DNA from 2 places in the Paenibacillus sp. FSL R5-0928 genome. Region 1 is predicted to be linked to the other one. Evidence: riboswitches for the same ligand, from Rfam matches in the RefSeq annotation. Region 1 holds a riboswitch; the other holds the start of a gene.
What was found. Region 1 has a riboswitch for glycine ahead of gcvT (glycine cleavage system aminomethyltransferase GcvT). Riboswitches for the same ligand answer to the same signal wherever they lie in the genome.
Positions count from the first base shown of each region.

Region 2: another riboswitch for glycine. It lies ahead of MKZ16_RS31925 (amino acid permease); the one in region 1 lies ahead of gcvT (glycine cleavage system aminomethyltransferase GcvT).

Region 1 covers NZ_CP150225.1:6,589,171-6,599,616, forward strand. Annotated here, with positions in the region: gene uvrA (excinuclease ABC subunit UvrA) at 1-1,381, opposite strand, end outside; gene uvrB (excinuclease ABC subunit UvrB) at 1,874-3,865, opposite strand; gene MKZ16_RS30005 (flagellar motor protein) at 4,045-4,827, shown strand; gene MKZ16_RS30010 (flagellar motor protein MotB) at 4,824-5,654, shown strand; gene gcvH (glycine cleavage system protein GcvH) at 6,084-6,476, opposite strand; glycine riboswitch at 6,755-6,853, shown strand; gene gcvT (glycine cleavage system aminomethyltransferase GcvT) at 7,040-8,152, shown strand; gene gcvPA (aminomethyl-transferring glycine dehydrogenase subunit GcvPA) at 8,259-9,611, shown strand; gene gcvPB (aminomethyl-transferring glycine dehydrogenase subunit GcvPB) at 9,608-10,446, shown strand, end outside.
Region 2 covers NZ_CP150225.1:7,040,393-7,050,838, forward strand. Annotated here, with positions in the region: gene MKZ16_RS31910 (DUF4179 domain-containing protein) at 1-995, shown strand, start outside; gene MKZ16_RS31915 (DUF5643 domain-containing protein) at 1,019-1,924, shown strand; gene MKZ16_RS31920 (HAMP domain-containing sensor histidine kinase) at 2,012-3,175, opposite strand; gene MKZ16_RS31925 (amino acid permease) at 3,551-4,933, opposite strand; glycine riboswitch at 5,081-5,163, opposite strand; gene MKZ16_RS31930 (DNA alkylation repair protein) at 5,408-6,115, opposite strand; gene MKZ16_RS31935 (TetR-like C-terminal domain-containing protein) at 6,186-6,740, opposite strand; gene MKZ16_RS31940 (DHA2 family efflux MFS transporter permease subunit) at 6,907-8,382, shown strand; gene MKZ16_RS31945 (C39 family peptidase) at 8,650-9,225, shown strand; gene MKZ16_RS31950 (hypothetical protein) at 9,361-10,020, shown strand; gene MKZ16_RS31955 (pyridoxamine 5'-phosphate oxidase family protein) at 10,174-10,446, opposite strand, start outside.

The DNA.
Region 1 (10,446 bases):
TTAGAATGAGGTTGGCGATGGCTGTTTCTTTTTCGCTCAATTTTATCTCTTCAAACCAATGCTGGCAGTCTCCTATTGAAAGGTCCGTAACATCAGAAATATTATGATCATTGATAGTCACAGCTAATATTTCTTTTTTCAGACGTTTACCTTTACATACATGACATGGCTTAGCACTCATAAACCCTTCGATAAATTCACGAATACCATCCGAAGCAGTTTCACGGTAACGCCGCTCGAGGTTAGGTATAATCCCTTCAAAAGCAACCATCGCATCTTTCTTTTGACCGAAATCATTTTCATAACGGAAGCGGACCTTCTCACTGCCTGTACCGTTCAGTAATTTATTCATATGATCAGGTGTCAGACTGCTTACCGGAACGTTCTGTGGAATTTTAAAGTGTTCACAAACCGACTTTAGGAATTGCGGATAGTAATTAGAAGTACTTCCAGTCCAAGCTAAAAAAGCACCTTCTTCGATGGATTTCTCAGCATCAGGAATAAGCAGGTCTGGATCGACCACCATCTTCATGCCAAGTCCATCACACTCTGTACAAGCTCCAAACGGACTGTTGAAAGAGAACATCCGTGGTGCCAACTCTTCAATACTAAAACCACAAATTGGACAAGCAAAGTTAGAGCTGAAAAGCAGCTCTTCCTGGCCGATGATATCCACAAGGATTTTACCGCCCGAAAGCTTAAGCGCCGTCTCCAGTGAATCCGTCAGCCGGGTCTCCACATCGTCTTTAACAACGATCCGGTCTACCACAACTTCTATTGTATGTTTTTTATTCTTTTCTAGTTCAATATCCTCAGACAGATCTCTTAGTTCCCCGTCCACACGCACACGTACGAAGCCTTGCTTAGAGATATCTGTGAAGAGTCCTTTATGCTCACCTTTACGTCCTGAAATGATTGGCGCCAGGATCTGCAACCGAGTTTTCTCGGGATACTGCATAATCCGGTCTACCATCTGTTCAACGGTCTGGGAGGTAATCTCAATACCATGCTCTGGGCAATGGGGATGACCAATACGTGCAAAGAGCAACCGCAAATAGTCATAAATCTCCGTAACTGTACCTACCGTGGAGCGTGGGTTCCGGCTTGTTGTCTTCTGATCTATAGATATCGCCGGGGACAAACCATCAATTGAATCCACATCTGGTTTCTCCATTTGTCCCAAAAACTGACGTGCATAAGCTGACAAAGATTCAACATAACGCCGTTGTCCTTCAGCATAAATCGTATCAAATGCAAGCGATGATTTACCTGAGCCGCTCAGTCCCGTCAGCACGACGAAACGGTCACGTGGAATCGTCACATCGATGTTTTTGAGATTGTGCGCCCTCGCGCCTTTAATTACAATATTTTCGTTCGCCAACGGAACCTCTCCTTTAAAAAACTATTTCAACTTTATTTCAAAATATTCTCAAAGCCTTTTCAAAGCCTTTCGATCCCTCCCAAACCCTCCCTTCCAAGGGAGGGCCCCAAGGGTTGCACCCTCTGGACACCCGCATTTTCTGGAGAAGGAGTATGGTGGGACGTAACTTAGTGACTATAATGCTCAGAGCGCTTATCCCTACGGGACCACTTGGACGTTACCGCACTAACTAAAGACAGGTACATGCAACTGTCATAGACGTTGCATGGTGCTGTCCCTGCGGGATACGCATAAGTACCAAGTACATTGCCTGGTGCTGTCCCTACGGGATACGCGTAAGTGCCAAGTACATTGCGGGCGCTGTCCCTGCGGGATACGTTTAAGTGCCATAAACATTACTGGATACGCGACCCTCTATTGATTCAAAAAGAACGGTCTAGGACAGCACCGTTCAATACCTATTTTAAATATCGGTGATGCATTGATGGTTTATTACTCAGCCCGAAGCTCCAGCAATGCGTCACGCAGCTCTGCCGCACGTTCGAATTGCAGGTTCTTGGCAGCGTCCTTCATTTCAGCTTCCAGACGCTGGATCAGACTTTGTTTTTCTTTCTTATTCATCTTGCCACCCACACCTGTGAGATAATCGGCTTTAGACTCAGCAACCTTCGTCGCCTCGATGATGTCACGCACTTTTTTATTAATGGTGGTTGGGGTAATGCCATGTTTCTCATTATGAGCAATCTGAATGGCGCGACGGCGCGATGTTTCGCTCATCGCTTTCTCCATCGAATCAGTGATCCGATCACCATACATGATTACACGACCCTCAGAGTTACGAGCCGCACGGCCAATCGTCTGAATTAGTGAACGTTCGGAACGAAGGAACCCTTCTTTATCGGCATCGAGAATTGCAACTAAAGATACCTCCGGTAAGTCGAGACCTTCTCTCAGGAGGTTAATCCCTACCAGGACATGGAACGTACCGAGACGAAGATCCCGCAAGATCGCCATCCGTTCCAGTGTTTTGATGTCAGAGTGCATATAACGAACCTTAATACCGATTTCCTTAAAGTAGTCTGTCAGATCCTCCGACATCTTCTTCGTCAAAGTGGTAACGAGTACACGTTCATCACGTTCGACCCGGTCACGGATTTCGCTAATCAGATCATCGATCTGGCCTTCTGTAGGACGAACCTCAATGATTGGATCCAATAGCCCAGTCGGACGGATAATCTGCTGCACCATAGTTTCGCAGTGTTCCATTTCATAAGGTCCAGGTGTCGCAGAAACGTAAATGATCTGGTTCACTTTATCTTCGAACTCTTCGAACTGAAGCGGACGGTTATCCAGCGCAGAAGGCAGACGGAAACCATGCTCTACCAACACTGTCTTACGCGCCCGGTCACCGTTATACATCGCCCGAATTTGCGGAAGGGTAACATGGGATTCATCTACGACAATTAACATATCATCAGGAAAATAATCCATTAACGTATATGGAGTTGCTCCTGGCTCCCTGAAGGTTAGTGGCCCGGAATAGTTCTCAATCCCCGAACAGAAACCCACTTCCTTCATCATCTCAATGTCGTAACGTGTCCGTTGTTCCAGACGTTGCGCTTCCAGAAGCTTGCCTGCGTCACGAAGCACGGTCAGCCGCTCTTCCAGCTCCCGTTCAATATTGACTATTGCTACACGCATCGTTTCTTCCTTGGTAACAAAGTGAGAAGCCGGAAAAATGGCGACATGGTCGCGTTCACCGATCAATTCACCCGTTAAAACATCAATTTCAGTGATCCGCTCAATCTCATCGCCAAACAATTCAACGCGAATCGCATGTTCACCCTGAGATGCCGGGAAGATTTCAACCACATCACCACGTACACGGAATGTTCCGCGTACAAAATTGATATCATTGCGCTGGTATTGAATATCCACCAGTCTGCTCAGAATCTCATTGCGCGGCTTCTCCATCCCAACCCGCAAGGACAACAGCAAGCTTCCGTATTCCATTGGTGAACCGAGACCGTAAATACAAGACACACTCGCTACAATAATAACGTCACGCCGTTCGAACAAGGAGCTTGTCGCGGAGTGGCGAAGTTTATCAATCTCTTCGTTAATGCTGGAATCTTTCTCAATATAAGTATCGGAGGAGGGAATGTACGCCTCTGGTTGGTAATAGTCGTAGTAGCTGACGAAATAGTCTACCGAATTATTCGGGAAAAACTCCTTAAACTCACTTGCCAGCTGGGCAGCCAGTGTCTTGTTATGCGCAATAACCAGCGTGGGGCGATTTAATTTGGAAATAACTTGCGCGACAGTAAAGGTCTTCCCTGTACCTGTCGCTCCCAGCAGCGTCTGGTGCTTCTTACCCTGCCGGATGCCTTGTAGTAATTCATCTATGGCATGAGGCTGATCGCCCTGGGGTGTATACTCGGACTCCAATTCAAAAGTCTTCGTACTGACGACAATATCACTCATTTGCCCGTCTCCCCTCTATCGTCTAAACTAGATTAATATATTATAATTGTTGTCTGAATCTTCTCTCTCCATACGATAGTAAAAAATATGGAAGATAAGAATATGTGTTCCCGTTCATTATACAGTGTTGCTTAGATCGATGCAAACCATAATACACAGAAATGTTAGGAGCTTGAAGCATGGATATTACCGCAATAATCGGCCTAGTGGCCGGACTGGCTGCGCTAATCGGCGGCTACCTCTGGGAAGGCGGAAGCCTTTCCGGACTGCTGCAGCTTAATGCAGCTTTGATTGTATTTGGAGGTACGATTGCCGCCGTAATGATCAGCTTCCCGGCAGCTAAGCTACGCTCCATTCCCACCGCTCTGCGCATGGCTTTTGGCCGCAATCCTGAACGTGATGAAGAGAAGGCAGAAGAGCTTATCGCAATGGCCACAGTGGCCCGCCGCGGCGGCGTTTTAATGCTCGAAAAACAAGCGGAAGCACATCCCGATTCCTTTACGCGCGAAGGACTGTTGCTTATCGTCGATGGCACTGACCCTGAGCAGGTAAGACAGATTTTGGAATTGGAAATGGATGCGAAAGAATTGAAGCATGAAAGCTACGCCAAGATTTTTGAAGCCGCTGGCGGATATGCTCCAACGATGGGGATCATCGGTACAGTTATGGGACTCATTAGGGTACTGGGCAACCTTACAGACCCATCAAATCTAGGTACCTCTATCGCAGTAGCGTTCACTGCAACACTGTACGGAGTAGCCATCGCTAATCTAATATTTTTACCCATTGCTTCCAAAATCAAATCCCGCAGCCAAAGTGAGCTGCATAGCATGGAGATGCTGCTAGTAGGCATTCTTTCTCTACAAAACGGGGATCATCCGCTGCTGGTGCGTAAAAAACTGAACTCCTTCATTTCAGATACCACCACAGATGACCGTGCAGAAGCAAGAGGTTTTATATGAGACAAAGAGACCGGCGCAAACGGCGGGTAGAGAATCGAGAAAGCCGTGATCGTTGGATGATTACTTACGCAGATCTAATTACGCTTTTACTTATATTTTTCGTTATATTGTATGCGATGAGCAGCCTGGACACTGACAAATACAATATCGTAACCGGCTCTTTATCCCAGACTTTCAAGTCGAGCAGCACTGTTCTTGAAGGCGGAGATGGTATTTTAGATGCTGGAAAGACCCCTGACAACAAACCAGAGAGTACAGATGGGAATGCGAACGCAACTGCAAAACCAAATGACGGTTCTGATAAACAAACGGAGAATGAAACACCTTCAGCACGGGAGTTGGCTTTTCGAGAACAAGAGGCGAAGCTTGCTGAGTTAATGGGTGTGATCACCCACTATGTGGAGGAGAATAATCTCGGTGAACAAATATTTGTAGCCGACAAACCGCAGGGCATAGAAATCACGCTCAGCGACCGTTTTCTTTTTGATGTGGGTAAAGCAGATGTGAAGTCACCAGCCCTTCCTGCTCTTCAGCAGTTGTCTGGCTTATTCAAAGATATCGGGGCAACGATCAGCATTGAAGGACATACGGATAATACACCAGTGTCATCAGCTTCACGTTATAACGACAATTGGGAGCTATCGGGTGCTCGTGCGCTTTCTGTGCTGCGCTTTTTCTTAGATAATGAAGGACTGAACCCGGACACTTTTCAATATGCAGGTTATGCCGATACCCGACCAACAGCAGATAATACTACGGTAGCAGGCAAACAGAAAAATCGACGCGTAGAGATCATTGTCCTTCGACAGCTTCAAGAGGTGGAATAAAAATATAGTTGTTTGTGCTCAGAGCTAAGTTCGGCGGCTAAGGCCATTTCAATTGCCACATTGACCAATAATGGGGTTTCACCTAATTTAATTCGGGAAAACCTCCCTGATTTTTCACCTAATATCGTATCCAATCGCGGAATGAGGGAATTTCTCCCTGATTATTACTCTTTTTAGTCTGATATAGTGGTTTTACCGAGATAATTAGGGAGGAATTCCCTAAAATCCTAACTCTCACGCTATAATCGTCTAAAATGAGGGAGGTTTTCCCTAATTCCATACTCCACTAGACCCTCAAACCATTCGATTGAGTTTACGAATACTCGCACAATCTACATAAGAAACACAAACAGCAAGTCCCCAAATCACAGAAACTTGCTGCTAAAAACATCACACTTGATCAGACTATTTCCCGTCCCCAATTTCCAATTATTCAGCAACTAACGCGCTATAACCGGCTGCATCTAACAGACCTTTTACAGCATCAGCATATTCTCCATCAACTTCAATCTCAAAAATCCAACCCCCGCCATATGGCTGATCATTGATAAGCTCCGGACTAGCTTCTAATCCATCATTCACCTTGGTAACCGTCCCAGAGACGGGCGAATACAATTCCGATACCGTCTTAACGGATTCGATACTGCCTACGCTGTCACCGGCCGAAATGGTTGATCCTACCTCAGGAAACTCAACAAATACGATGTCGCCTAATAAATGCTGAGCATGGTCCGTAATCCCAACACGTACTACTCGTCCTTCTACTTGCTGTGCCCATTCATGCTCTTCGCTGTAAAGAAGGTTGTCTAATACTTCACTCATTTCAAGCCGCCTCATTTCCAATTTGGAGTTCTAAATTTAGTTATAGCCTAAGTTATCCCGGCTCACAATGTCAATATTACTAACAGGAAATTTAAATTTGTCATTTTTTCGACGTTTTCTTGTTGACAGCGCCCGACTATACCCGTTTAATGGAGACATACAAGAAGAAACGACGTTGTCGTCTTTTTATAGACAATAACCGTTTCTCGGAGAAATATAAGGATAATGTATAATGTGAACCATATACTTTCTTATATTTGAAATAAATATAGTTGCGGATGATGGCATAGGGAGAGACTGTCTCACTTGAAGACGGCGCCGAAGGAGTAAGCCCTAACAGGGGTGAATCTCTCAGGCAAAAGGACCTTTGTCGGACGTATCTCTGGAGAGCATCAGACGCAAGGCTAGATGCGTCAGATCACCAACGGGGAAACCTGCAAGCTAGTTACGGCAGGGTAACTCTCAGGTACAAAGGACAGAGCAGAAAGCGATTTGTGCATTTATGCATGATTGCTTCTGCCTGTCCTTTTTTCGTATGTAATCAGATCAAGGGGAGTGACGACATGGATGCTTTGAGAAGAACACCTTTTTATGATCTCTATTCCGCTTATGCGGAATCCAGATGCATTGACTTCGGTGGCTGGGAGCTGCCAGTACAGTTTACAGGTATCGTAAAAGAGCATGAAGCCGTTCGCCAGCAGGCTGGGCTGTTCGATGTCTCGCATATGGGTGAATTCATGGTGATTGGGAGCGGTGCAGAAGCCTTTTTGCAAAAAATGACAACCAATGATGTCAGCCGTCTCACGGATGGTGCGGCACAATATACACTGCTCTGTTATCCAAATGGCGGAGTTGTCGACGATCTACTCGTGTATCGCCTAAGCGAAGGGCATTATATGCTCGTCGTTAATGCCTCCAACATCTACAAAGACTTCCAGTGGCTGCAAGAGAATTTGACCTCTGAATTCGGCGAAGTCACGCTCACTAATGTCTCTGACGAGACGCTTTTGCTCGCCTTGCAGGGTCCTCTGGCAGAGACCATTCTCGCGGAAGTTACTGATGCTCCTATTTCAACACTCAAGCCTTTCCATTTCATCGAACGCGCCACCGTTTGCGGTGTAGAGGTACTTATCTCCCGTACGGGTTATACCGGTGAAGATGGCTTCGAGATCTACGCTTCGCTGGAAGGTGCAGAAACGTTATGGAACGGACTGCTTGCTGCAGGCGCGCCTCACGGATTAACACCTGCTGGACTGGGTGCACGGGATACCCTGCGTTTTGAGGCAAAATTACCACTGTACGGTCAGGAGCTATCCGCTGACATCACCCCGCTTGAAGCAGGAGTACAGTTCTTCGTGAAGCTGGACAAAATAGACTTTATCGGACGCGATGCACTAATACAGCAAAAAGAAGCTGGGATTCCCCGTCGCCTTGTCGGCCTAGAAATGATTGATCGAGGCATTCCACGCTCCCATTATCCTGTTTGGGCAGATGGGGTTAAGATTGGTGAGGTCACAACCGGAACACAGTCCCCTACGCTGAAACGGAACCTGGGGTTGGCTTTGATTGATGCTGCTTACAGTGAAATAGGCACAGAGGTTTACGTAGAGATACGCGGCAAGCAGCTTAAGGCTGTAGTGATCAAGGCCCCTTTTTACAAGTATAAACGCCTTTAGCGTCCATATAAGGACGGTGAGCTTTTAAGCGAGAAATAGAAGGATAAAGTATAGCGTGAAAATTGTACTTTCTTATATTTTAAAAAAGCCAAGGAGTGAAACCTTAATGAAGCACCGTTATCTGCCCATGACAGAACAGGACCGCGTAGAGATGATGGAGGCCGTCGGGATTCAGTCTATAGATGAGCTGTTCTCCGATATTCCTGAAGCGGTACGTTACCAAGGCACTATGCCGATGTCTGAACCACTCGATGAATACGCCCTGCTGCGCCACATGAAAGGTTTGGCTGACCAAAATGCCGACTTTGATTCTCACGCCAGCTTCCTCGGCGCCGGATTATACGATCATCACATCCCTGTGGTCATCAACCATGTCATTTCCCGTTCTGAATTCTACACTGCCTACACTCCTTATCAACCGGAGATCAGCCAAGGTGAGCTGCAAGCGATCTTCGAATTCCAATCCTACATTTGCGAACTAACCGGTATGAAAGTTGCCAATGCCAGTATGTATGATGGCGCTACAGCTTTATCCGAAGCAGCGGTTCTCGCAGCTGGTGCTACCAAACGCAAAAAATTAATCGTCTCCCGTACCGTTCATCCTGAGGCTCGACAAGTGCTATGTACTTCGGCTAATGCTTGGGGTCTGGAGGTGGTGGAGATTGACTATAAAGACGGTGTTACCGATCAAGCTAAACTCGCTGAAGCTATCGATGGAGATACTGCCGCAGTGCTTATTCAATCGCCTAACTTCTTCGGCAGCATCGAGGATCTTCGCTCGGTTGAGCCGCTGATTCACGCGGTTAAAGGTCTTCTTGTAGTCAGCGCGAACCCAATAGCTCTAGGTGTACTTGAAACTCCGGGCAAACTTGGAGCCGACATCGTAGTGGGTGATGCTCAGCCACTCGGTATTCCAGCTTCTCTCGGGGGTCCAACTTGCGGATTCTTTGCCGTAGCTGATCACCTGATGCGCCGCATGCCAGGCCGGATCGTTGGCCAAACGGTAGACCGTAACGGTAAACGTGGCTTCGTTCTTACACTTCAAGCGCGTGAGCAGCATATTCGTCGTGAAAAAGCGACATCGAATATCTGCTCCAATCAGGCGCTGCTGGCTCTCTGCGCATCCGTCTACTTGTCCGTTATGGGCAAAGAAGGCATGCGTGAAGTAGGCGAGCTAAATATTCGCAAAAGCCATTACGCTGCTAATAAACTCAGCGGACTAACAGGTGCTGAACTTGCCTTCTCCTCCCCATTCTTTAACGAATTTGTCGTGAAGCTTCCTGAAGGCAGCAGTGTGGCCTCTATTAATTCGAAGCTGCTGAAGGAAGGTTATCTTGGGGGTTATGATCTGGGTCGTGATTATCCTGAACTTGCTGGACATATGCTGGTTGCCGTAACGGAAAAAAGAAGCAAAACCGAAATCGACCAATTCGCTAGCGCACTGGAGGGCTGTTTATGAAACCGGAGCAAAGTCTAATTTTTGAATTAAGCCGTCCTGGCCGTTCGGCCTATTCTTTGCCACTATGCGATGTGCCGCAGGAAGAAACCTTGGAGTCCCTGATTCCATCAGATTTACTCCGTAGCGAACCCGTCGTACTTCCAGAGGTATCTGAAGTAGACGTCATCCGCCACTACACTTCTCTTTCACGTCGCAACTTTGGTGTAGACAATGGCTTCTATCCACTCGGTTCATGCACGATGAAATACAATCCGAAGATTAACGAAGATGTTGCCCGCTTCTCCGGCTTCGCCAAAATTCATCCCTACCAACCGGAAGAGAGTATTCAAGGCGCACTGGAATTAATGTATACCCTGCAAAATGATCTGTCCGCGCTGACGGGCATGGATGCAGTATCCTTACAGCCTGCCGCAGGTGCTCATGGTGAATGGACCGGCCTCATGATGATCCGCGCCTACCATGAAAGTCGCGGCGAGACGCGTACTAAGGTTATCGTGCCGGATTCCTCGCACGGAACCAATCCTGCTAGTGCCTCAGCAGCAGGACTTGAAACGATCACGATCCCTTCCACAGATAAAGGAATGGTCGATCTTGAAGCACTGAAGGCAGCCGTCGGTAGCGACACAGCCGCACTAATGCTAACTAACCCAAGCACACTGGGCTTGTTCGAAACCCAAATCGTCGAGATTGCTGAGATCGTGCATGAAGCAGGCGGCTTACTCTATTACGATGGAGCCAACTCCAATGCCATTATGGGCATTACCCGCCCTGGCGACATGGGCTTTGACGTTGTGCATCTGAACTTGCATAAGACAATGAGCACCCCACATGGCGG
Region 2 (10,446 bases), 450 kb from region 1:
TCACAGCTGCTGTGACTGCGGCGATATTGTTAAGTGTTATGCTAACGGCTATCTATCCGCCTACGTTGGCCAATGCGCTCAAGCAGCTTCCCTTGATAGGTGGTATTTTTGAACGGGCAGATGATATAGGATTACAAGCGGCCCAGCGTCTGGGACTGACTTCCCGTCTAAACAGCAGTGATACGCATGAAGGGATCACCTTGTCTGCCGAAGAGGCTGTATTTGATGGCAGCCGGTTGGCATTCTCGGTGAAGCGTGAGGGAGAAGAACTGGAAGGTAAGCTAGCCGGAGTAACGATTGGAGCGGATGGGAAGCCTTTTCTAGCGGAAGGTGCGATAACCTCTGCAGAAGTATTGATCGACGGGGCTTCCCTGGAGCAATTTTCAGAAGGTCTCTGGAAAGCTATGCCGTTTCTAAGCTGGATAGAAGGTGCTGAAAGCAACACAGCTATTTTTAGACTAGTGGATTCCTCGAATTCGGGGATCTCCAACAAACCTTTTCCTGATCGATTTGTATTGACCGTAACCCTTGACTTAAACGGTATTGATGAACCGTTTGTTCTCCAAATTCCTGCGCGGAAGGCTACGATTAATAAAATTTCCACACCTGATATACGCGCACAAGTTGGAGGATGGAGTTTGATCCTGAAAAAGCTGGAATATAGTCCATTAACGACACGCCTGTCGCTCATGCTGGAACAGGATACAGACGAAGATCATACAGCATTGAGTTTAGTGGGCTTTGAAGTAAAGGATCAACAAGGACAGGTGCTGAAAGATATTTCGCAGAAAGTCCTCTCGACTTCCAATAGGTCACTTAATGTCGATTTGCTTACTGAGCCATTTGAGAAACACCCTAATATGCTCACAATCCGTGGCTATCTTTATGAGTTTGAGAACCCACAAAGTAAGAATGGAGCATTTAAAACAGACAGTTCTGGAAACCCAGTGAAGCATTATATTGACGGTCTAGAGATAAACGTGCTAGTTAAATAAAAATTAAGGAGCTTGATAATATCATGAAAAAAATGACTAAGAAGATGTCTGTAATTTTAAGTGCTGCTGTATGCCTAGGAGCGTTGGGAATGCCAGCTTTAACTCAAGCATCCAGTGCCCAACCCGCTGTTGAAGCTTCCCTGAATACAACAAAAGTCGCCGATTCACACGATCAGCTTACTTTAAAGGGCAGTGCACAGTTTGACGGTAATTATATTAAGATCGACCTGAGCCGTCAGGGATCGCTATTTTCAGGAATGCTCGCAGGAGTAACCTTAAATGATAAAGGCGAACCCTATCTTGCAGAAGGTACTATTGTGGGAATAGACGCCAAGCTCGCTCAACCAGGAGGCATCGATTTAAAAACACCACGCTGGATCAGTGACGGAGATGCCAACAAGGCGGTTGTTGTATTGCAGACCGGATGGCTAACCGAGCAACAAAAGGCAAGCCTGGCTTCCTCTGAATTGAGTATCTATGTGAAGCTTAACGGAATCGAAAACCCGTATGTACTTAAATTTTCCCTCAAGCAAGCAGGATTAGTGCGTAATATTCAGCTGCCTGCTATAAAGAATGACAACCAATTTGAAATCAAAACCACCCGTGTTGCTGCGGGAGAGACTTCTGTGCGTATCGCTTTAGCGGTTAAAGGGGTTGCCACCCAAGGCCAGGCTTTAGGATATGACATTTATGATAATCTGGGCAATAAATTAGAATCTATTGCAAGAGATTCTGTTGCAGCAACTCAAAATACGGTTTCTGAAGATTTATTGTTCGAAGCGCCTCGCTCAGCCGCTGAATATCTAGTTATCAGACCTTATCAAGCCGTATTTGAAAAAGGCAACACCGGGGCTTATAAATTAGATGCCAAAGGCAATGTAGTTAAAAATTATAACAAGCAACTGGAGATCAAAATCCCTCTAAAATAATCGTTAACGCAGCTAGGAAAAGGGGATTACCTCTCCAGCCGAAGGCTTGAGGTAATCCCCTTTGTTCAATTGAAAGAAGGCTCATTATTACTGATCATTTATAGCTAAAAAGCGGATAGTAGCTGTTGTCCCCTTACCTTCAGAGCTACTATAATAAATTTCCCCGCCGTATTTTTCTACGATATTAAAGCAAATCATTAATCCTAACCCTGTTCCATTACTTTTTAATGAATAAAAAGGAGTGCCAAGCGACTTAACCTCAGCTTCCGACATCCCGCTTCCTTCATCGATGATTGTTATCTCAATAAAATTATTGTTCCTATTCGCCATAATAGAGACAGATTTACCAACTTCCGAAGCCTCTAAAGCATTTTTTATTATATTAATAAGCAGCTGCTTAAATTCAATTTTATTAATAGAAATCATGCAATCTTCTTCTACGTAGGTAACGATTTGATTATCAGATAACATTGCGTAGGAATGGAGCAATCCTGTAACACTTTCAAGTACATCCTTCACATCTACTTTTTCTAATTTTTGCTCTCCATTTGGCTTTGAAAGGGTTAGAAATTGCGAGATAATCTGTTCTACTGTGTTTAATTCATCAATCATTAATTTAAATTTTCTTTTCATAGGATCATCAAATGAAGGATCCTCATCAAAAAACTGCAAAAAACCTCTAACCACTGTCACTGGATTTCTAATTTCGTGCGCAACGGCAGCTGTTAATTGTCCAACCATCTTTAAACGCTCAGATTGCTGTAATTGTTCATAATAAAGCTGCTGTTTTTTCATCCGTTTAAATGATATTTGAAAAATGAAAAATAATAACACTTGAACCGCTATTATATTAATGAAATTGCCTAGCATATCATAATGTAAATATGTATATAAATCCCCTCTATCAATCAAGAGGATATAGTCAAATGTAATTACCATTAGTACCCCATTTATAATGAAGGAAAAATAGAACAATTTTAAATCAAAAAATAGAATAGACAGTGCAGGAATAAGACAAATGAGGATATAGGTAGTCCATGTTTGAGGATATAAAAAGAATAGCGTATAAAAATACGCAAATCCAAATAGAATGATAATCTTTCTAAAAGTATGTGTCTCATGCTTAGGGTAAATCCATAAACAAACCGTTAGAAACGCCACACATAAAAAATGAATGATATAACCAAAATCAATCCCATCTAACTCTAGGGTAGATAGTATCAATCCAAACATCATAAGAACGATGATCATTAACATTAATATGTAATAGGTTTTTCGATTCACCCGACTGTAGAACTCTCTCATGAATTCACCACTTTTAAATTGATTTTACCATTACGATAGTTATCTTACTTGTAAACTTATTGTCGAAATAAGAATTATATCAGTTGAAATAGTAATAAACAATAACTGAAAAAAACTGTAAACTCGATGATATTATAGTTTGTAAAAAATTAAAAAACCGGGAGATACCATTTTAACAGTATCTTCCGGTTTTCTGTTTAACTTTGCATATTCTTTAAGCAAACGTCCATGTAGGAACGCTTGAAACCGGCAAGGGCTCCCTTCCCAGTCGCGGTTGAATATAACCACGGCTTCTGCGCCGGTTAAAGCTTTCCTCATAAACTAGAGAGGTGTTTCGGTCCTGATTATTTTATTATCTCTTTCCCTCTTTCTTCTATTTATCGAATACAAAACAAATAATAAAATAAACCATAAAGGCGTCAACAATAATGCCGGACGAGTTTCATCAGCAAACAACATAATTATGAGTATGATTGCAAACAAGGCTAGAACAACATAATTCACAAAAGGTGTGAACGGTGCCTTGAATTTTGATTTGGCCTGCAATTCCGGCTTCGTCTTTTTATATCGCAAATGGCAAATTAGAACGACGCCCCAAACCCAGATGAAACAAATGGCACTAATCGTTGTCACGATGCCAAAGGCCGTCTCCGGAATCAGCTTACTCAACAAAGCCCCTACAGATAAGACAAGCGTGGATATGAATAAAGCATTACTTGGCACATGATTTTTATTAAGCTTTGCAAAGTTGGCTGGAGCCTGGTCATTTCTGCTTAGATTGTATAGAATCCGGCTTGTTGAGAACATCCCGCTGTTACAAGCGGAAGCAGCTGAAGTTAATACAACGAAATTAATAACCCCCGCGGCAATCGGAATCCCCACTAAACTAAATGTTTTAACAAAAGGACTTTCTGCCGGGTTTAGTTCTGTCCAAGCGTTGATGCATAATAAGGCAATAATAGCACCCACGTAGAAAAATAGAATTCGCAAAGGTATTTTATTAATCGCCGATGGGATAGTTTTTTCTGGATTGGATGTTTCCGCTGCTGATACCCCCACCAATTCCACACCCACAAAAGCAAACACAACCATTTGAAATGAAAGTAAGAACCCGGAAATCCCGTTTGGAAATACTCCCCCATGTGCCCAAATATTACTGAGCGCAACCGTTCCGGTAGTTGTTTTGAATCCAATCACCAGTAAAACTACCCCTATGGCAATTAACGCGAGAATAGTGATTACCTTAATTAAAGCAAACCAAAATTCCAATTCGCCAAAGCTTTTTACAGTTAATAAATTGAGTCCTAATAAAATAATTAAACAAATGACTGCGGGTATCCATTGCGGGATATCAAACCAATATTGTACATAGACCCCAACAGCTATAATATCGGCCATAGCCGTCATGATCCAGCAAAACCAATAGGTCCATCCAGTTACAAACGCCGCCCGCGGTCCAAGATAATCTTCGGCAATGTCTGTAAAAGATTGATAACCTGCTTTTGACAACAGAAGTTCTCCCAATGCCCTCATCACAAAGAAAATAGCGATACCCACGATTAAATAAGCAAAAATGATCGATGGTCCTGCCAGCTGTATAGCTTTTCCAGATCCTAGAAATAATCCGGTACCGATGGTTCCACCAATCGCAATGAGCTGAACATGTCGATTCTCTAAATCTCTCTTTAATTCTTGTGCTGCCATTTCGAACTCCCCCTTATGTGAAAAAAATAACAAGTAAAAATGATAACAAAAAAGAGATTGGATACGCTCCAATCTCTTAGGTATAAGAATAATAAATAAAATACATTTATTTATTCTGACGATGATCAGAATAACAAATGAATTATCTAGTACTCTTCTGTCCTTTTGCCTGAGATTGTGAACCCTTCGGCGCCGGGGGATTCCCCCACGGTCTCTCCAGAAGCTGCTCCTGCTATAGTGTGATCCATAGCAATCATAGCTTGCGAATTATTTAATTTTTATGTCGCTAACTTCATTTTTAATATTTTTCAATACTAATCATTGTCAAATATTTTGTCAATAACATTAATTACCGCTTTATTATTGTTCCATTAACTTTTATTGCACACAATTAAGGGCTTGTCAGCCAAGCCGCCAATTCTTCTGTCTGCAGGCACAACCTTCAATACGCTCTCCTTAGCACTCCATGACTGACTAACACCTTACATGTTTTCGTTTGAAGCCCAGCTGCGATTTATCAACTGCCTTTTGAATATTAATTGAAGCATTCAAAATCTTGCTTTTTGCACTACTGGTATGGACTTCCACCGGGCCAACTTCCTTTGCAATCTCAACCGCTTTATCATGAAGCGGCAGATAGGATACGCCCACAGTGTAAATGAAATTGTTCATTGCGTATTTCGTTCGCTCAGGAGCATCATGAATCGTATTTTTAGCAAGCTCCAACATAGCGGCTAATTTTTCTGCGGAAAATTCACTGTCCGGGCGATTTCCGAGCAGCCAGCAGTAACAGTTCCAGCCCGCCGACATTTTCAGCTCTATCTCACTTGCAATCCATTTATCAGAAACCTCTTGCGCAATATCCGTCTCCGCCAACGTTACTGCCACCACAAAGTCCGATAGCATATAGAAATAAGCCCCAGCAATCCACCGCTCAAAATCCGACTCGGTCATTGCTTTAGGCTCCGCGATCACCCCGGCAAAATACATAGCGTCGTAATTTCCCGTAGCATAAAGCTGCTCGGCCAAGGGTTGATTGTGTTTTATTTTTCTGAAGATAGGCTTCATCTGGCCTGTGGCCACACCAAAAAGCGGTTCGTGCGCGCCATTGGATAGATATATTTTCTTGGTGCGTTCCTTGCCGAGAGCTTCAAGCTCTTGCATGACCGTTTCTAAATCCATTGTTCGCACTTCCTTTTTAATGAATATTGGCTAGGGACTCAAACTTTACTTGAATATATCATAAAAACCCTTATAAATACCTTCTTTTATACATCAGGGTAATTTGCCCCGCTATGTATTCAGCGCTATATTGGTTGCCATCCTTAATCCACCACATAATAATCCCCAGTAGTGAGGCTGCAATAATATCAACGGAGACTACCTCCTTAGTAGAGTCAATGTTCCTCATGTTTCTTCGTTTTTCGACAGTACTTTTTAACAGGTTGGTCAAATGTTTTTTGAAGCCTTTATGCTCAATCAATACAGCAAAAACTTTCCGGTATTCATAAAAATAATTTAAAAAGGTGACCAGCTGCTCCTGTTCGTTGTTGCTCTTCATTTGTAATAGCGGTTCAACCTTCATGGATAGGTCATCGAAGATTTCATGTACGATCTGCCGCAATAAATCGTTAATATCCTCATAATGCAAATAAAACGTTGCGCGATTTAGTTCCGCACGGTTGGCGATTTTTTGGACGGTCAATTGCGAAACCTCCACATTATCGGCCAATAATGAAAATACAGCGTTCTTAAGCATCTTTTTTGAACGAATAGCTCGTGGGTCAACTCTTTTATGTTCAGTCATTTCATCCCTCTATTATCGTTAAAATGGCCTTTCATCAACTAATTTGCCTATTCTGTCGATTAGTCGACATTTTCAATAAAATTGCAAATAGGAATACTATATAAATCCTGATATGATTTATTTTATTGACACTATGTCGAAAAAGCAATGAAGAGAGGACTGCAACATGCAAGAAGACACTAAGAAAATAAATAAAGGGATCTTACTAACCATCTTAATCTTTGGTTGTTTCTTATCCACACTCAATCAGACGCTTTTAAATGTCGCCTTAAGTAGTCTGATGGATGTTTTTGATGTCACGGCAACAACCGTACAATGGATTTCAACAGGATTTATGCTGATCAACGGGATTTTGATTCCGATTACGGCCTATTTAATGAAACGTTTTACAACACGGCAATTATTTATAAGTGCCATGTCATTTTTATTAATCGGTTCTATACTTTGTGCAGCAGCGCCGAGCTTTAGTCTACTCTTAATCGGACGGATGATCCAAGCTGCCGGTGCTGGCATTATAATGCCGCTCATGATGAGTGTTGTGCTCGCGATCTTCCCCGTTGAAAAACGTGGCAGCGCTATGGGACTGCTTGGGCTGGCGATGATATTCGCTCCTGCTATTGGGCCGACCCTTGCGGGATTTGTTGTCGAATACCACTCTTGGCGCTGGTTATTTATCGGCCTCATCCCACTAGTCATCATTGTTATAGCGTTGGCGTTCAAGTATTTAGTGAATGTATCTGAGACGTCTAAGTCGAAGCTTGATGTGGTAAGTGTTCTTTTATCAACCGTCGGATTCGGCTTAATTTTATACGGCTTCAGTAGTGCAGGAAGTAAAGGCTGGGATGATGTAATCGTGATCCTAACTCTAGGGATTGGGGTCGTGGTAACAGCCGTATTCTGTCTTCGACAAATCAAATCGGATGATCCACTGCTAAACCTGTCGGTCTTCAAAAATAAAGTGTTTACGATGACATCTCTTATTAACGTATTAATCACAATGATGATGTACGCAGATATGATCTTATTGCCTATTTATCTGCAGAATGGTCGCGGGTTTACAGCATTTGATGCAGGACTACTATTGTTGCCGGGCGCACTCGTAAATGCGTTCATGTCACCCGTCACCGGTAAATTATACGACCGTTTCGGTGCGAAACCGCTGTTCATCATTGGCCTATTGTTTATTATTCCATCTATGTGGGCGGTAACAGATTTATCTGAATCGACCACGTATACTTATCTAATGATTCGTACCATAGGTCTGCGAATTGGATTAAGCTTCATTACTATGCCACTCAATACAGCCGGACTAAATGCGTTGCCCAAACAACTCGGCACTCATGGTACAGCTGTGAATAATACCGTTCGCCAAATTGCCGGGGCCATTGGTACTGCTGTCGTAATTACAATTTATACAGTGCAGGCAACCAGTCATGCAACTACACTGATGCAGAATAATCCCTCCGCTACTCCTGAGATCTTTAAATCCCTTACATCGATTCTTGGGGCAAGTGACGCCTACTACTTCATGATGATTTTATCCATTGCCGCATTTGTTATAACATTATTTATGCCCACGAAAAACAAGCTCATGATTGAAAAGAAAGCAAACCTAGTTAGCAAAGAAGAACCTCCGTTGTAACTAGTAATTGCAGTGTATATGAAGAAAAGCCATTCCTTAGCGGAGTGGCTTTTGTTATGAATGGCTTGCTTTGGATCATTGGAGCACGTATTCCTACGAGCATCAATATTTCCTTATCCATATCAGTATCCCCCTCTCCATATCAAATGTGTAGAATCTATTATAAAAACGAAAAAACATTTAAACTTTACACATAAGTTAATATATGGTATTTTAATAGTGTTATTAAAAGGAATATTAATCCATAATAAGGAGCTGATTCCATTCATGAAACTATCTTTAAAAAAGAGATTGATGCTTGTTGGAACCTTTGTTTCAGTCTTTCTTTTTTCTTTTGTTTCCCAAGCATATGCGACTAATTTAATTGGCTACCCTACAGCTACACAAGCTAAGAATAATTGGTGCTGGGCTGCGACTAGCGTTACCATACTTCAATATTACGGAATCTCTGTAAGCCAATGTTCTTTTTATGATCATGTGAAGGGAACCTCCGGCTGTACAACAGACGAGAGTGAATCTTATGGAACTGTTCAAGAAGGCATTCATGATTATGGTGTCTCCAGTTGGAATCATACAGGAGCACTATCTTACAGCGATGTAAAAAACCAGATTGATAATGTTGGCAGTCCTATATATGTAAGCTGGAAATGGAATAGTGCTACCGGTGGCGGGCACGCAGTAGTTATCTATGGGTACGACACATATAGTGGAAATGATTGGATTCAACACATGAACCCGAGTGGGGGCACAAAAACCTCCATGTTATACACCAACATTAAAGGTGGCTCCAGCTACGATAGAACCTGGAGATGGGGACTTCATGGCTTCAACAAATATATTTAAGGAGGGCTTCCCATTAAGAAAACGCTGCTGTTAACTGTAACTTCATTCGTTTTATTTCTGACTTTTTTCTCACCTGTATGGGCTCAGACCGTAACTGAAGATGTTGTTTCTTTTGCAAATACAGAAGGATTAACATTGATTAAAGAAGGGTTATCTAAAGATCCTGAAGGGTATGGTTACAAGAATGAAGCAGAGATTAGTGAAATTACCGTAGGTCAAGGAATGCAGATTCATTTTATTGATGGTGCTAAGCTTAGGGCGGCTTCCGATAGTCTGATTGAAACGGTCACACCCCAAGACAACTGGGAGTTTCTTATTTTATCGGGCGGAATACCCAAATCTAAAATGATCATTCAAAAGGATTCAAACGGGTCCTATCAAGTTACTGAGTTTGGAGGAAATCCTAATACTTTGGCCTATGCTATTCATTCACTAGAAGCTGAGGGTGAAGTGAGTGAGCCTACACTTATCCGTGAGCGGGACGAATATATAGCTGCCTTCAAGAAAGACAATCAGGAACTAATCATCGCCCCACAACAAGCCTCATCAGCAGAAACAAAAGGACTAAGCAATATTTCGGAGCCTCAAGCACCCGGGCATTTAATTGATGTGTTACAAACGATGCAAAACGATTCTTCCGATGACGAGCAGGATGGGTCGGGAACCATTGCTTCCGCATATTATGCGGACGATAATAATCATCTAACAAGGTCTATCACCATTAGCGCCATTATTGCTCTAGTAGCGGTATTTGTGTTCTGGGCCTATCTCAGAAGACGTAAACAACCTAAATAAATGTAAAAATAAGTAGGCCGCCCTCCTTCATTGGATTGCGGCCTACTTTGATAGATAGTACCTCTAAAAAGCCTCCCTCTCCCCATATGATTAGGACATAAAGGCTGCCAAAGACCTCGTTAGCATAACACCATTTGTAATGGTATCTTGCGGCTAAACATCTCGTCCAGTACCCATGCCCCTTTTATACATTTTTTCTGCTTCAATAGGACTTTCTTTTGCCGTGATATGATGCGGAATTACCCGATAAACTTGAACCGGACCGCCAAATACAGCCGATCTATACTTTTCCACATGCTGCTTGGACAAGGGGCGATTATAATAACCCGGTACGTATTTATTGATCAATTCCTGAAGTACGTGTGTGGCTTCATCCAAATCTGAAATCGGTTCTGCTTGTCCAAAAATCATTACGCTCATATAAGC